Linked DNA regions of Posidoniimonas polymericola. The protein of the gene in region 1 binds, or shares a complex with, the protein of each later gene. Links are inferred from orthologs where the notes say so. Each region holds a gene or a part of one and is shown in the gene's direction. Other genes may lie near its edges.

The links.
Region 2: the proteins of hisF (region 1) and hisH are in contact, whole or in part, in a crystal structure (PDB 6RU0), measured with the Thermotoga maritima proteins. The link is inferred for Posidoniimonas polymericola from one-to-one orthologs. Residues at the interface, in WP_004080486.1 of Thermotoga maritima: Met1, Leu2, Ala3, Arg5, Ser40, Glu41, Asp45, Glu46, Ala70, Glu71, Ile73, Asp74, Ile75, Pro76, Phe77, Asp98, Lys99, Ser122, Gln123, Glu161, Thr195, Leu196, Asn247, Arg249, Glu251; in WP_004080484.1 of Thermotoga maritima: Asn15, Arg18, Arg22, Arg117, Leu118, Pro119, His120, Met121, Gly122, Trp123, Asn124, Asn134, Gly135, Tyr136, Tyr138, Val140, Tyr158, Glu180, Lys181, Ser182, Ser183, Lys184, Ile185.

The regions. Positions count from the first base shown.
Region 1 is NZ_SJPO01000001.1:808,450-816,103, reverse strand. What follows is about bases 2,986-5,910. They hold hisF (imidazole glycerol phosphate synthase subunit HisF), read left to right. Parts: upstream 2,986-4,026; coding sequence 4,027-4,794; downstream 4,795-5,910. Other genes in these bases: Pla123a_RS03295 (MFS transporter), read left to right, coding at 5,000-5,910; Pla123a_RS03305 (thiol-disulfide oxidoreductase DCC family protein), read left to right, coding at 3,511-3,906; Pla123a_RS03310 (cytochrome P450), read right to left, coding at 2,986-3,253. Outside these bases: Pla123a_RS03320 (TonB-dependent receptor plug domain-containing protein), read left to right, coding at 1-748; Pla123a_RS03315 (magnesium transporter CorA family protein), read left to right, coding at 820-1,797; more of Pla123a_RS03310, read right to left, coding at 1,763-2,985; more of Pla123a_RS03295, read left to right, coding at 5,911-6,232; Pla123a_RS03290 (type IV pilus twitching motility protein PilT), read left to right, coding at 6,452-7,600; Pla123a_RS03285 (ATPase, T2SS/T4P/T4SS family), read left to right, coding at 7,612-7,654.
Region 2 is NZ_SJPO01000003.1:445,123-452,731, forward strand. Bases 2,493-5,372 are described here. They hold hisH (imidazole glycerol phosphate synthase subunit HisH), read left to right. Parts: upstream 2,493-3,569; coding sequence 3,570-4,175; downstream 4,176-5,372. Other genes in these bases: Pla123a_RS08560 (OmpA/MotB family protein), read left to right, coding at 2,660-3,451; hisA (1-(5-phosphoribosyl)-5-[(5-phosphoribosylamino)methylideneamino]imidazole-4-carboxamide isomerase), read left to right, coding at 4,281-4,997. In the rest of the region: Pla123a_RS08540 (APC family permease), read right to left, coding at 1-587; Pla123a_RS24540 (hypothetical protein), read right to left, coding at 589-786; Pla123a_RS08545 (BON domain-containing protein), read left to right, coding at 1,127-1,372; Pla123a_RS08550 (hypothetical protein), read left to right, coding at 1,398-2,087; Pla123a_RS08555 (four helix bundle protein), read left to right, coding at 2,074-2,439; Pla123a_RS08575 (elongation factor G), read left to right, coding at 5,489-7,576; Pla123a_RS08580 (DUF7453 family protein), read right to left, coding at 7,573-7,609. UniProt on the Escherichia coli protein: IGPS catalyzes the conversion of PRFAR and glutamine to IGP, AICAR and glutamate. The HisH subunit catalyzes the hydrolysis of glutamine to glutamate and ammonia as part of the synthesis of IGP and AICAR.

The DNA.
Region 1 (7,654 bases):
CAGCGGGGTTCAGGTGCAGCCGAGCGTCCGACTGCTGCTGGCGATCGACCAGCAGCGGGCGTTGTGGGGCGCCGTGTCGCGGGCGGTGAGGACGCCGACCCGCTCGGAGGACGCGGTCACGGTGAGCCTGCCCTCGCTCGTGTTCACAGGCAACCGCGACCTTAAGGCAGAAGACCTGATGGCCTACGAGCTTGGCTACCGGGCCCAGCCAACCGAGTACCTCTCGTGGGATGCCGCCGCGTTCTACAACGTCTACGACAACCTCATCAACAGCACTTTCACCACCTTCCCTACCGCCGCAACCTACGCCAGCACCGGCAACGGCCATGGCTACGGGCTGGAGCTAACCGGCAAGCTCCAAATGGCGCCGAACTGGAAGATCTCTGGCAACTACTCGTTCCTGCGGCTGGACGTCGACACCGAGCCGCTCGCCTCCCTGTCCGGCACGAGGTCTGAGCAGGGCTCGCCCCGCAATCAGGCGTTGCTCTGGTCGTCGTGGGACCTGGCCGAGGACTGGGAGCTGGACGTCATTACACGCTACGTCGACAGCCTGCCGGCGTTGGACGTCGACAGCAACGTGGCGCTCGATCTGCGGGTTGGCTGGCGGCCGAACGACGTCCTTGAGTGCGCGGTGGTAGCGCAGAACCTGCTAGACTCGACGCACCGCGAGTTTATTGGGCAACAAGGGACGACCCTGCCAACGGAAAGGCGGCGTGGCGTCTACGGCTCGATTCAGTGGAGGTGGTAGGTCGAGCCCCGCAGGAAATCGGGTAGGATGCCCCGGAGATTCGCCTCCCCCGACCTGCCCGAGCCCCGAAGATGAGCATCCGCTGCTTCCGCTTCCTCCCCGACGGGACCGTCGAGACGCGGGACGCGCTCCCCGCGCGGCTGCCCGACGACGGCGCCAACCCGTCGGTCTGGTGGTTCGATCTCTGGGCTCCAACCCCGGAGCAGGTCCAGTCGCTCTCTGACCTGATGAGCCTCGAGAGCCACACGATCGAGGAGCTGAGCGAGGACGACGGCCGGGCCAACATCGACTACTTCGAAGACTACGCCGGCCTGCTGCTGTACGGCATGCTCGGCGCCGAAGAGAGCGACCAGCCGCGTCCCCGCATGATCAACCTGATCTGCACCGCCCAGGCGGTGGCGACCGTACACGCCCAGTCGATCGGGTCGATCGAGTACCTCGTCGGGCGCGTCACGAGGATCGCCCCCCAGGTCAGCAAGAAGGGCGTGGGGCACCTGCTGTTCCTGCACCTCGACAAGATGGTCGACAACAGCATGATGCTCGCCAAGCGTTACGAGCAAGAGCTTGAGGTGCTCGAGGACCGCTCGGTCGACATCGACTGTGAAGACGACCTGCTCGAGGACCTGGCCGACGTCCGCCGTCGGGTGCTCGACCTGTGGCAGGTGCAGGTGGCCCAGCGCGAGGTGCTGATCGAGTTGTGCGACAACGAACTCGACCACCTCTCGGACGAGGGCCGGCGGCGGCTCGAGCACGTGCGAGACCACATGACCTCGTCGCTGGAGATTGTCGAGATCCTCCGCGGCATGGTGGGCGAGGTCCGCGAGAACTACCGGACCACGATTTCGCTCCGCAGCGCCGACGCGATGAACAAGCTGACCGTGTTTGCCGGGCTGATGCTGCCGGTGTCGGTCATCGCGGGCATCTACGGCATGAACGTCCCGCTGTGGCCCGACCCGTCACGGCCCGGCACATTCTGGGTCGTGATCGGCTCGATGGCGGGCGTGATGGCCGCGCTCACGGTTTACTTCCGCCGCCGGAACTGGCTGTAGCCGCGGCCCAGCCCACAACCACCTCGCCGGCCGCCGCCCGCACCCGCGGCGCGACCACGCAGGGCGTGGCGGGCCTGATCGACAGCTCGCGGCGGATGGCCAGGTCGTCGCAGCCCGAGGTCGGCTCAAGCCGCAGCCGCTGCAGCACGGTCGCCACGATGAGCGTCAGCTGCAGCATCGCCATGTGCTGGCCGATGCAGTTCCGCGGGCCGTGCCCGAACGGAAAGTACGCCCCATCGACCATCTCGGCCGTCCGCTCGGGCGAGAACCGCTCGGGATCAAACCGCAGCGGGTCGGCAAAGAACCGCGGGTCGCGGTGCGTGGCGAACGGGTAAGCGAACACCCATGCACCGCGGCGCAGGCGGTAGCCGTCGAGCGTGGTCGACCGGACCGCCTGGCGGCAGAACAGCACCCAAGCCGACGGGAACAAGCGGAGCGTCTCCTGCAGCGTCTGGCGGACGTAGGCCAGCCGCGGCAGGTCGTCGATCGTCGCCCGCCGGCCGCCGAGCACCTGGTCAACTTCTTCAACAAGCCTGCGGTGCACGTCGGGCTTCCCGAGCACGAGCTTCCAAAACCAGCCGAGCGTCGCGCTCGAGGCGTGACTGCCGGCCAGCAGCATCGTGACGACCTCGTCGCGGGCGAGCCGCTCGCTCATGCCGAGTCCGTCCCCTTCGACGTCGACCGACCTGAGCAGCAGGGCGAGCAGGTCGTCGTGCGCGGTGGGGGCGGCCCGCCGGTCGGCGATCGCCTGGGCGACGTAGCGGTTGATCACGCCGATCACCTCCCGCTTGCGGCGGCGGCTCGGCAGCGGGGCCCAGTCCGGCGGAGAGAGGGGGTTCTCCATGTCGAGCTTGAGGATGTCGGCGCCCTCGATCACGGCCTCGGCCAGCTCCGCGGGGGACGGGCAGTCGCGCCCTTCAGGCCGACAGCCAACAGTCGAGCGGATCGACAGCGACATCGTCAGGGCGGTCATCTCGTCGACCAGATCGATCCGCGGCGTGCTACGCCAGGCGTCGATGCTGCGTTCGGTCTCTTCGACCGTGATCTGGGCGTAGCGGTCCATCGCCCCGCCGCGGAACGCCTGCTGGATGAGTCGGCGTTGGCGGAGCCAGAGCTCGCCCTCGCTGAGCAGCAGGCCATCCCCCAGCACCTGACGCATGACGCGGGTCTGCCAAGGGGCCTTCACGAAGTCTGCGCGACGGTGGACCATGAACTCGTGCAGCACCCGCGGGTGGTTAACGATGTAGACCCGCTTAGAAAGCAGCAGGAAGCTGCTCAGGCCGCCGTGCTGGTGCGCGACCTCCAGCGGGTACTGCAGCGGCTGTCGCCACAACGAAGCCACGTGCCGCCAGGTAAGACCGAGCCAGCGGTTGTAGTTGGCGGGGCCGGGCGGGTGCGACGAACGGCACGAACCGCTGGACGATGTGGAATTGTGAGCCGCAGAATTGAGCGCCATAGCGCGCCAATCACGGGTAATGACCCTGCGCGCTCGGCCGTGGCGCCGCTTCAGTCGATGGGGAGAGGGGCAAGGCGGATCCACCGCCGTGGGCATCGCATGCAACTCGCCCTATCGTAGATCGGGTCGCCGAACGACGCGATCACTTCGGCCCGATTCTCGACCTACTGGTTGCCGCAATCGACGAGGAGCCTGTCCACCGCTGGCGGGCGGGCTACAGTTTATACGGACTCCAATACGGCCGCCCTCAACCTACCATGCAGCACCAACCCGCCACGACTGAGGTCGAAGTCTTCTACGACGGCGACTGCCCGCTCTGCCGGCGGGAGATCGACATGCTGCGTCGCTGGGACAAGCAGGAGAAGATCGAGTTCACCGACATCGCGGCCGCCGGCTTCGACCCCGCGCCGCTGGGCGTCGACATGGCTACGCTGATGGCCGAGATCCACGGCCGCCTGCCCGACGGCAAACTAATCCGTGGCGTCGAGGTGTTCCGGCGGCTGTACGCCGCTACTGGCTGGGGGACAGCGGTCGCGGTGACCCGTTGGCCGGGCGTGCGGCAGCTGCTCGACCTTTCGTACCGCTTCTTCGCCCGCTACCGGCTGAGGCTCACCGGGCGGTGCTCCGCCGGCGAGTGCCAATTGGGCGAGTAGTCGCAGGGCGTGCTGTTTACGCAACGCTGGAAAGTGACCCGGCGGTCACTACCTGCGACCGAGGCCGGGCGAGTAAGATGAGCGACTCCACCCCAGCTGCCTTCGCCCGCCGACGCCAAAATGCTCGCCAAACGCGTTATCCCGTGCCTGGACGTCGACCGTGGTCGCGTCGTGAAGGGGACCAACTTCGTCAACCTGGTCGACGCCGGAGACCCGGTCGAGGTCGCCAAGCGGTACGAGTCCGAGGGCGCCGACGAGCTGGTGTTTCTCGACATCACCGCCAGCCACGAGAGCCGCGACATCACCGCCGACATGGTCCGCCACGTGGCCGAGGTGGTGTTCATGCCGTTCACGGTTGGCGGCGGCATCCGCACCCTCGAGGACGCGCGGCGGCTGATCCAGGCGGGCGCCGAGAAGGTCAGCATCAACTCCGCCGCGGTCAAGACGCCCGAGGTCGTGACCGAGATCGCCCGCGCGTTTGGCAGCTGCGCGACCGTCGTGAACATCGACCCCAAGCGGGTCCAGCGGGACGGCCGCGAGTTCTGGGACGTGCACATCAACGGCGGCCGGCTGCCGACCGGTCTCGAGGCGGTCGCCTGGGCCAAGGAGGTTGAGCGGCTCGGCGCCGGCGAGATCGTGCTCACCTGCATGGACCGCGACGGCACCAAGGACGGCTACGACCTCGAGATCACCCGCGCCGTCAGCGAAGCGGTCGGCATCCCGGTGGTCGCCTCGGGCGGAGCCGGCGGCCCCCAGCACCTGGCTGAGGTGGTCACTGCCGGCAAGGCCGACGCCGCCCTGGCGGCTAGCATTTTCCACTTTGGTGAGTACACCATCGAGGAGACCAAGCGGGTGATGCGGGAGTACGGCGCGCCGGTCCGGCTGTAGGCGACCTCGATTTGGCGCGGCCCGCACATCGCCTGGAACGCGAGCCGCTCCCGGCGGGTTCGCTGTGGAGTCAGGATCGGCTTCCGGCGAACCTTCTACGCCGGCGACCGTCTGTAGGGGGTGCAGTCCGGACCGATGGGGCGCCGGGGCAGATTCGTCCTGGGTACACTATCGACCCCCACCGGCCGGTCCACGGACGACGCCCATGCCCCGCCTGATTGCCCTCTACCGCGAAGCGTACAGCGGCCTGCCCCGCGCGGTCTGGCTGCTGGCTGCGCTGATCTTTGTTAACCGCTGCGGCACGATGGTGCTGCCGTTCCTGGCGATCTACCTCAAGAAGGTGCACGGCGTCGACCCTGCGTTGGCTATCCAGTTCCTGGCGATCTACGGCCTGGGAGGAGTCGCGGGCGCGTACCTTGGGGGGTGGCTCACCGAGCGGGTTGGTGCGATGCGGGTGGTGCTGGGCTCGCTGCTGCTGAGCGCGCCGGCCTACGCCGCGCTGGCGGCCTGCACCCAGACCACGCAGTTCGGCGCGGTGCTGCTGTACCTGAGCATCGCCGCAGAGACCATCCGCCCGGCGATCGCCACCGCGACCTCCGACCACGCCCCGCCTGAGCTGCTGTCGCGGGCGTTCGCGTTGAACCGGCTGGCGATGAACCTGGGGATGTCGATCGGGCCGGCGGTGGGCGGCTACCTGGCGCACGCCGGACTGTGGCCGCTGCTGTTCTCGATTAACGGCGTGTTTGTGCTGTTGTCGGCGGTGGTGACTCTCACGGCCTTCGACCTGTCCGGCCCCGCCGCGGCGACCCCCGAGAGCCCCCGCCGGACTTCGCTAGGCGGCCCATTCGCCGACCGTCCGTTCCTGATGTTCCTGCTGCTGCAGTCGGCCGCTGGGCTGGTGTTCTTCCAGATCATCAGCACGCTGCCGATGTACCTGGCCGAGCAGTACGGCCTGGGCGAGGACCAGATCGGCACGATCTTTGTCGTCAACACGGCGCTGATTGTCGTGTTCGAGATGATCCTGACCGAGAAGCTCCGCCGGCTGCCGCCGCTGCGGGTCGTGGCGGTCGGCACGCTGCTGTTCTGCCTGGGGTTTGGCTGCTCGCCGTTCGGCGGCGGTTTCGCCTGGGCGGTGGCGTTGGCGGTGGTGTGGACCGCCGGCGAGATGCTCAACGCCCCGTTCGGCATGACGCACGTCGCCCGGCGGTCGAGTGGCCGCAACCGAGGGGCCTACATGGGGCTGAACTCGGTGTCGCACGCCACCGCGTTCGTGGGGGCCCCGCTGGTCGGTGGACTCCTGTACCAGATCGACCCGCGGCTGCCGTGGTGGTGCTGCCTGGGGATGGCGGCCCTGCTGCCACCGGCATTCTGGGCGCTGAGCGCCTGGGCGGCGCCGCCCGCCGCCGACCGCCACGGCGAGCCCGGGCAGGCCGCCTGACCCGCCCCGGGGCGGGCCGCGTGGCCGCCCGGGCGGGGACCGCTAGATTCTTCTCCAGGAGGTCCACCTGCCGCCTTCTTCGGTGTATGCTGGGGGTTTCCCGGCACGGGGCACGGCAACGCCCTGCGCGTCGGGCGAAAATTGGGAAGCCCCAACGGCTAGACCAACAGCTACCCCCTAACAGCTACCCCCCAACAGCTACGCAGAGGAGAGCGACCGATGGCGAGTGTCGCCGAGGCCGTCAAGAGCGGACTGATCCCCAACACGGCGGATCTGGAGGTAAACAAGCTGTTCCGCGCCTGCGTCAAGCAGGAGGCTTCGGACCTGCACCTGAAGGTCGGCAAACCGCCGATGATGCGGGTCGGCGGCACGCTGCGGGCGCTCAACTCGCCCGCCATCCGCGACGAGGAGATGCTGCACCTCCTCTACCCGCTGATGAACGACCGCAGCCGCAAGATCTTCGAGCGGGACGGCGGCGCCGACTTCGCCCACACCGTCAACGTCGACGGCGTCGACTGGCGGTTCCGCGTCAACCTGCTGCAGCAGCTCGGCCACATGGGCCTGGTCGCGCGGCGGGTCAACAACTTCATCCCGGACTTCGAGGGCCTGTACCTGCCCGGCTCGGTCGAGCACCTCTGCAAGTTCGACCAGGGCATGGTGCTGCTGGCGGGGGTTACGGGTTCCGGCAAGAGCACGACCATCGGCTCGATGCTCAACTGGATCAACCGGCACTACCGCAAGCACATCCTGACGCTGGAAGACCCGATTGAATTTGTGTTCACCGAGGACAAGTGCCTCGTGAATCAACGCGAAATCGGCCTGGACGTAATCGACTTCGAGATCGGCATGAAGCACGCCGTCCGCCAGGACCCGGACATCATCCTGGTCGGCGAGATGCGTGACAAAGAGACCTTCATGACCGCCATCCACGCGGCCGAAACGGGCCACCTGGTGTTCGGGACGATCCACGCCTCGAGCGCGTCGACCACCATCGGCCGTATCCTCGACCTCTTCCCGCAGGACATGCACCCCGCCCTGCGGAGCGCGATCGCGTTCAACATGAAGGGGATTGTCGCCCAGAAGCTCCTCAAGAGCATCAAGCCGGGCGTCAGCCGGGTGCCGACGGTCGAGATCATGACCTTCACGCCGCTGATCCGCAAACTGGTGCTCGAGGAAGAGGACGCCAAGCTCGGTGACGCCATCCGGATCGGCGCCGAGGACGGCATGCAAAACTTCACCCAAAGCCTCAAGGGCCTGGTCGACGCCGAGCTGATCGACCGCACGGTCGCGATGGAAGTCGCCCCCGATCCCGAGCAATTGAAAATGGCCCTCAAGGGAATCGACGTGTCCCAGGGCGGTATCCTCTGATGAAGCAAGCTGTGCTCCGACTATCCCTCCCCGGGACCCTTGGGGTCCTTGCGC
Region 2 (7,609 bases), on another replicon or contig:
ATCGGCACCACCGCCAGCGCGAGCAGCGCCATCATCGGATTGAAGAACGACACCGCCAGCCACATGTTCCGGAGCGTCTTCGGGAACACGCCCTCGGCCTGCTCCTCGACAAAGTTGGCGGAGCTCTCGAACCCCGAGATGCCGAGCAGCGCCGCGGAGAAGCCGAAGAAGATCGCCTCGGCCGGGCCGGTTTCGGTCGGCGTGCTGAGGTTCTCGGTCAGCAGCCCGAAGCCGTTGTTCAGCAGGTAGACCACGCCGACGACCAGCAGGGTGGTGAGCGACGCCAGGTGGGTCAGGAAGATGGCGATCGCGACGCGGGACGACTCGCTGATGCCGAGGATGGTCAGCAGCATGAACGCCGCCAGCAGGCAGATCGTGGCGATCGTGACATTGAGCGGCGCCCAGAGGTCGTGCGCGTAGTGCATCGCCTCGCCGGCGGAGATCACGGCCGTGGCCATGTACGACAGGATCGTCAGGCACGCCGCGACCGACGCGCGGAACTTGCTGGTGGTGTTCAGCAGCGCGTTGTAGGCCCCGCCGTTGAGCGGCAGCGCGCCGACGACCTCGGCGTAGATGCCGCGGAACAGGTTAGAGCAACGCGGCCACCATCAGCAGCGCGAGCGGAGCCCAGCGGCCGCCGTACAAGATCGCCAGAGCCGACACGTACAGGCACGACGACGTGATGTCGTTCCCGCAGATCGCGGTCGACGCGAGCGTCCCCAATCCCCCCTTCTTGTGGGCGGCCGGCCTTGGGGGCGGGGCTTCCACGCTAGTAGTCGTCGGCATTGGTGGGCGGCAGGGCGAGGGGACGATCACGAGCCGCGGCGGCGCCGGGCGGGCGTGACGAACCGCCATCATGTGCATCTTGGGCGCCAGATTCCCCCCAGCTGGAGTGGAAAACTTTGCCGCAACTGTGGGGACTCCTCAGGAACAATCGCCCGGCGACCGTTCTGACCGGCGCAACCTGATCGCACCCCGCCAATTACGTGGCAGGAAAAAGTTGCCAGGCTTAACGCCGCGTGGCGCCGGGGACGATCTATTCTTCTACGGGCGGCCAGTGCTGCGGCCCGGCACGCACCCCCTCCCCGAATCCCTCCCGCACCCTCCTGATTCCCTGCCCGCCATTATGATCGATCTCGCCGCCGCACCGACCTCTCCCGCCAACGACCTGCTCAGCGAGCGGGTCAGCAACGCCCTGGCCGCCAGCCCCCACGTGCCGGGCAGCCAGCTCCGCGTCGAAGCCGCTGAAGGCTCGGTCCGGTTGCACGGCAGCGTCAGCACCTTCTTCGAGAAGCAGATGGCTCAGGAGCTGGTCCGCCGCCTCGACGGTGTCGACCGGATCGAGAACCTGCTGCAGGTGAGCTGGACCTAAACCGCCCTTCTGGCCGAGAACCGCCATGCCGCCCTGGATCGAAGTCGCCGACGACTTGGCCGCCGGGCGGGAAGCCATCCGCCGCGGCCGCTACGGGGTCATCGAGACCCACGCCGGTCGGCTTGTGTCGGTGACCCTGCGGCCGTGGCCGAAGCTGCTCTCGCTCCGCGAGCTGTGGCCGGTCGGCGACAGCTACCACGAGCGCGGCCCCGCCGACCGCTGCCGGCTGTACTACAACCAGCCGCGGCGGCACGCGAAGTTCCTGGCGCTGAAGTACGTCGCGACCACCGGCGGGACGAGCTACCGCACGTTCCTCTCCGCGGTGCGCGTGCTCGACCGCATCGCCGAGATCAAGCAGGCCGACGCGCTGCTCTGCGACGCGGCCAATGGCCGCCTCTCCGACCGCTTCATGGCCCGCATGGGGTGGGAGCCCCACGCCCCGATGCCGTGGCGGCGGAATTTTATTAAGCGTTTCTACGGCAGCTACCCGGGCGCCGCGGCCAAGCCCGCTTGCACAGCTGGAGAACCGACCAGCGCCGCGGCAGAACCGACTCCCACCGCGGCAGAACCGACTGGCGCCGCGGCAGAACCGACTGGCGCCGCGGCAGAATACGGCCGCGCCGGCGCGTCGCGGCCGGTTGTGCTGACTTCCCTCTCTGACTCGACACCACAGAGCACGCCCCTGGGGGGCGTGTTGACCGATGAGCAACCCTGACAAAGGCTACCGCCGGCTCGACGCGTGGCAGAGCTCGCTCGAGCTGGTGCACGCTATCCGCGAGATCTCTCTAACGGCGCCCGAAGATCGGCCGAACGGCATCGCCGTGAGGATGCGGCGGCTGTCGGCCTCCGTGCCGCGGCAGCTCGCCAAAGGCTACGGGCAAGAGGGCAAGGAGTACCGGGCCCACGTCGTCCACGCCCGTCAGACCCTCGCCGAGCTCGAGGACCAGATTGCCGCCGCGGTGCGGCACGGCTACCTCAGCCCGCAGCAGACCTGCCCGGCGCAGCGTCGGGCGGAGCGGATCGGCTCGCTCTTGAACTGCATGGCGATGGCGCTGGAGCACTGCTAGGCGGCAAACTGCCAGGCGCCGCACTGCTAGCGTCGGCGTGACCCCGCTGGCAACTGATCTTGGCCCGTCGGGGGGCGGTTGCTACGCTCCGCCCCGTGATCACCCGCCGCTATGCCCTCGAACGGCTCGGCGCGCGGCGCCGCGAATTGCCCCCCCTCCCAACCGGATTGCCTCAAGGATGAGCGCCCGGCGGTTAATCTGTTGCCTTGTTTGCCTGTCGATGTTGACCGGTTGCGGTCGTGTTGTGTTCCAGCCGCAGCAGCAGACCGCCCAGGCAATCCAGCTCTCGCCCGAGCAGCAGCAGACCCTCGCCCAGCAACAGCAGCAGTACCAGAGCCGCGCGTCAGAGCTGGACCGCGACAACCAGGAGCTCGAGTCGCTGCTGGCCCAGTCGCGGCAGGAGTCGCAGCTGCTCAGGGAGCAGATCTCGGCCACCCAGGATCAGCTCCGCGCCACCACCGACCAGCTCGCCGGGCTGCAGCAAGAGAAGGTTCAGCTGCAGGACCGCACCCAGGCGATGATGGCCAGCGTCAAGACGCCCGGCGCCGCCGGGATCCGCGCCAACAACACCCTGCTGCGGCCGCTCAGCGTCGGCAGCCTGCCGGGCGTCGAGGTCCGGCAGGACGGCGACACGATCCGGGTCTCGATCCCGGCGGACGAGGTCTTCCAGTACGGCGGCGCCCAGCTCAAGCCGGGCGGCGATCAACTGCTGAAGCGGGTCGCCGCGGACCTGCTGGCCAACTACCCGGAGCAGGTGATCGGCATCGAGGGCCACACCGACAGCGCCCCGCCCGCGTCGCCGCAGTTCCCTACCAGCCACCACCTGTCGGTGGCCCAGGCCACGGCGGCCTACGACCTGCTGACCCGCTCCGCCGGCGTGCCGGCCCAGCAGCTGTTCGTCATCGGGCACGGCGGCAACCACCCGCGGATGTCCAACGCCACCGAGGCGGGCCGCCAGGCGAACCGCCGGCTCGAGGTGGTTGTCTACCCGGAAGTGGTCCGCCGCCGCTAACCGCCGCGGGCCAGGGCGTTGGCCTCGCGGGGCCGCCCCCATGCCGCGGCACGCCCGCGGAGATTAAACTAGAGTCCGCAACCAAGCTCCCCGGACTCAGTAAGGCGTCTCTCCTTCCATGCTGGCGATCATCAACTACGAGATGGGCAACCTCCGCTCCGTGCAGAAGGCGCTGGAGAAGGTGGGCCACGAGGCGACCATCACCGACCGGCCCGACGAGATCGCCGCCGCCGACAAGCTGGTGTTGCCCGGCGTGGGCGCGTTCGCCGACGCCATCTCGGCCCTGCACCAGAAGCAGCTGGTCGAGCCGATCAAGGACGCGATCGCCGGCGGCAAGCCGTTCTTGGGCGTCTGCCTCGGGATGCAGCTGCTGCTGGACGTCAGCTACGAGGACGGCGAGCACCAGGGCCTGGGGGTCGTGCCGGGCGAGGTGCGGAAGTTCGCCGTGCCCGCCGAGCTGAAGGTCCCGCACATGGGCTGGAACCAGGCCCGATTCGCCAGGCCGACGCGGCTGTTCTCCGGGATCCAGGACGAGTCGTACTTCTACTTCGTTCACTCCTATTACGTTGCGCCGACCGACCCAAGCGTCGTCGCCGCCGAGTGCGACTACGGCGGCCCCTTCTGCGCGGCGATCGAGCGGGACAACCTGTTCGCCACGCAGTTCCACCCGGAGAAAAGCCAGGCCGACGGGCTGCGGGTGCTGAAGAATTTTGCGGAGCTGTGACCCAGTTTGCAGACACAGGCCCCGAGGCCGCGGCTTGAACCCGCCCCTGCCATTTGCGATATTGGTGGCGCTGAAACGGCGTCTCTGTTCTAACTAGGGTGCGTGATGGAAGTCTGGCCGGCGATCGATCTGCGGGGCGGGAAGTGTGTCCGCTTGCGGCAGGGCGACTACGCGCAGGAAACGGTCTTTGACGACAACCCGGTCGCCGTGGCGCGACAATTTGCCGCGGCCGGAGCCAAGCGGCTGCACGTCGTCGACCTCGACGGCGCCCGCGAGGGGACTTCCGTAAACCTGCCGGCGGTGCAGGACATCGTGGCCAACGTCGACATGCAGGTCGAGCTCGGCGGCGGCGTCCGCGACGAGCAGTCGATCCTGGAGCTGCTCGGCTTCGGGCTCAACCGGCTGGTGATCGGCACGTCGGCCATCAAGCGCCCCGACTGGTTCCAGGAGATCGTCCGCAAGTTCCCCAATCGCCTAGTGCTCGGCATCGACGCCCGCGACGGGCGGGTCGCCACCGACGGCTGGCTCGAGACCTCCGACGCCACCGCGGTCGAGCTCGCGCAGCAGTTCAACGAAGAGCCGGTCGCGGCGATCGTGTACACCGACATCGCCACCGATGGCATGATGTCCGGCCCCAACGTCGCGGCGATGGCCGAGATGCAACGTTCCGTCAAGCTGCCGGTGGTCGCCTCCGGCGGCGTCACCTCGATCGACGACGTCCGCGCCCTGCACGAGGCCGGCCTGGCCGGCTGCATCATCGGCCGCGCGCTGTACGAGGGCGCCATCGACCTGGCCGAAGCGGTCGGCGTCGCCGGCGACTAATCGCCCCCTCCGCCTAGTCGGTGTGGGGGGCCCCGCCCGCCAAGCCATCAACCGCTTGGACGCCGCTCCTCTAGCATTGATTCCACTGGCATCGATTCCACTGGCATCGATTCCTCTAGCACGATGCGGCCCTGCTGGCGGTGATTGGCGCGTTTCTGCCGCCTCTGGCGTGTCGCTTCCGCACGCACAGTGAGCGTTGTTGACAACCCGCGCTCGATCGCCGTAAAGCGCCTTTGCGCCGCCCCATTTACGGACGACAATATCTAGTAGAGGGACCCGGCGGACCGACCGCCGCCAGCCCCGCGGACTCTCTCCACTTCTCTCACAGAAGGAGCCGCCCGACCAGCAGCAAGCGATGCGTCGATCTTTATCGTCGAGCCCCTTGTCGAGCCCCCTCGACGCGCGGCCCCGACGGGCGGTATCGACGGGCGCCCTGCGTGACGCTTCGTCCTACCTCCGCTTCTTTCCCTTTTCTGCTCTCGGAGGCGACAATGGCTATCAATGTTGAAAATGTCCGCAACATCGCGGTGTGCGGACACGGCTCGTCTGGCAAGACCTCGCTGGTCGACGCCATGCTCGTGAAGTCCGGCGCGGTGAACGGTCGACCCAGCGTCGACGACGGCTCCAGCATCTGCGACTTCGACGAAGAGGAGAAACACCACAAGCACTCGGTCGAGGCCACCCTCACCCACTTCGAGCACAACGGCCGCTGGTTCAACGTGCTGGACACCCCCGGCTACCCCGACCTCATCGGCCAGACCATCAGCGCCCTGCGGGGCGTCGACACCGCGCTCATCTGCATCGACGCGCACGCCGGCATCAAGGTCAACACGCGGCGCGTCTGGGAAGAGGCCGGCAAGGCGGGCCTCGCGCGGATCCTCTGCATCACCAAGCTCGACGACCAGAACATCGACTTCAGCGGACTGCTGGACGACATCCACGAGACCTTCGGCAAGGAGTGCGTGCTGTTCGACGCGCCCGACGCCACCGGTGAGGGCCTCCACGAGGTGATCGGCGCGCTCGACCCGGTGCACGGCAGCTCCTCGGTGGTCGACCTGGCAGCCGTCCACGAGACCGCCGTCGAGACCATCATCGAGGTCGACGAGCAGGTCATGGAGAAGTACTTCGAGGGCGAGGAGCCCGACCACGCCAAGCTGGCCCGGCTGGCGGTCGAGGCCGAGAAGCAGGGCGCGGTCACCCCGGTCGTGTGCGTCAGCGTCAAGTCCGACGTCGGCGTCACCGAGCTGATGGACATGCTCGCCGAGGAGGCGTTCTCCCCCTGCGAGATGCCCCACAAGGGGAAGAAAGACGGCGACGAGGTGACCCTCAAGGCCGACCCCAACGCGCCGCTCGCCGCCCAGGTGTTCCGCACCCGCGTCGACCCGTTCGTGCAGAAGCTGTCGTTCATCCGCGTCTACTCCGGCACGCTCAAGCGCGACTCGACGGTCCCCTGCAGCAAGACCAACCGGGGGATCAGGATCGGCGCGCTGCTGCGGGTGCAGGCCGACAAGACCGAGCCGATCGACGAGGCCGGCCCCGGCGACCTGGTGGCGGTCGCCAAGTGCGACGACCTGCACACCGGCATGTCGCTCGGCGAGATCGAGTTGCCGCCGATCAACTTCCCGACCGCGATGATCGGGCTGGCGGTGTCGCCCAAGAACCACGGCGACGAGGCCAAGCTCTCCGCCGCGCTCCACAAGCTGGTCGAGGAGGACCCGACGATCCACGTCGAGCACGACCCCGAGACCAAGGAGACCGTGCTGACCGGCATGAGCGAGCTGCACCTGAACCTGGTGCGCGAGCGGCTCGCCCGGCGGGACCACGTCGAGATCGAGACCCACGAGCCGAAGATCCCCTACCGCGAGACGATCACCGCCAACGGCGAGGGGAGCTACCGCCACAAGAAGCAGAGCGGCGGGGCCGGCCAGTTCGCCGAGGTCCACATCCGCATGTACCCGCTCCCCGAGGGGACCGACCCCGAGGAGTACGCCACCAAGGACCGCTTCCCGCAGCTCAAGCACACCCACTACCACCCCAAGCAGAACTTCCTATGGGTCGACACGGTCGTCGGTGGGGCGATCCCCGGCAACTTCATGCCGGCAATCGAGAAGGGCTTCCTCGAGCGGATCGAGCGGGGCGTGATCTCCGGCTGCGCGGTGCAGAACGTCTGCGTCGAGGTGCACTTCGGCAAGGACCACCCGGTCGACTCCAACGAGACCGCCTTCCGCACCGCCGCCAGCCGCGCGTTCGCCGAGGTCTTCAAGCAGTCGCAGCCGGCCCTGATGGAGCCGTTCGTCAAGCTCGAGGTCACCGTGCCGGCCGACAACGTCGGCGACGTCAGCAGCGACCTCTCCGGCCGCCGCGGGCAGATGCTCGGCATGGACCAGGCCCCCGGCGGACTGACCGTGGTCACCGCCAAGGCGCCGCTGTCCGAGGTGATGACCTACGCCCGCACCCTCGGCAGCATGACCGGCGGGCAGGGGAGCTACACGATGGAGTTCGCCGCCTACGAGCCGGTCCCCGGCCACGTGCAGCAGGAAGTCATCGCCAAGGCGAAGATGAAGGACGACGAGGACTAAGTCTGGCGACCAGACGAACGCCGCCGTGGGCGC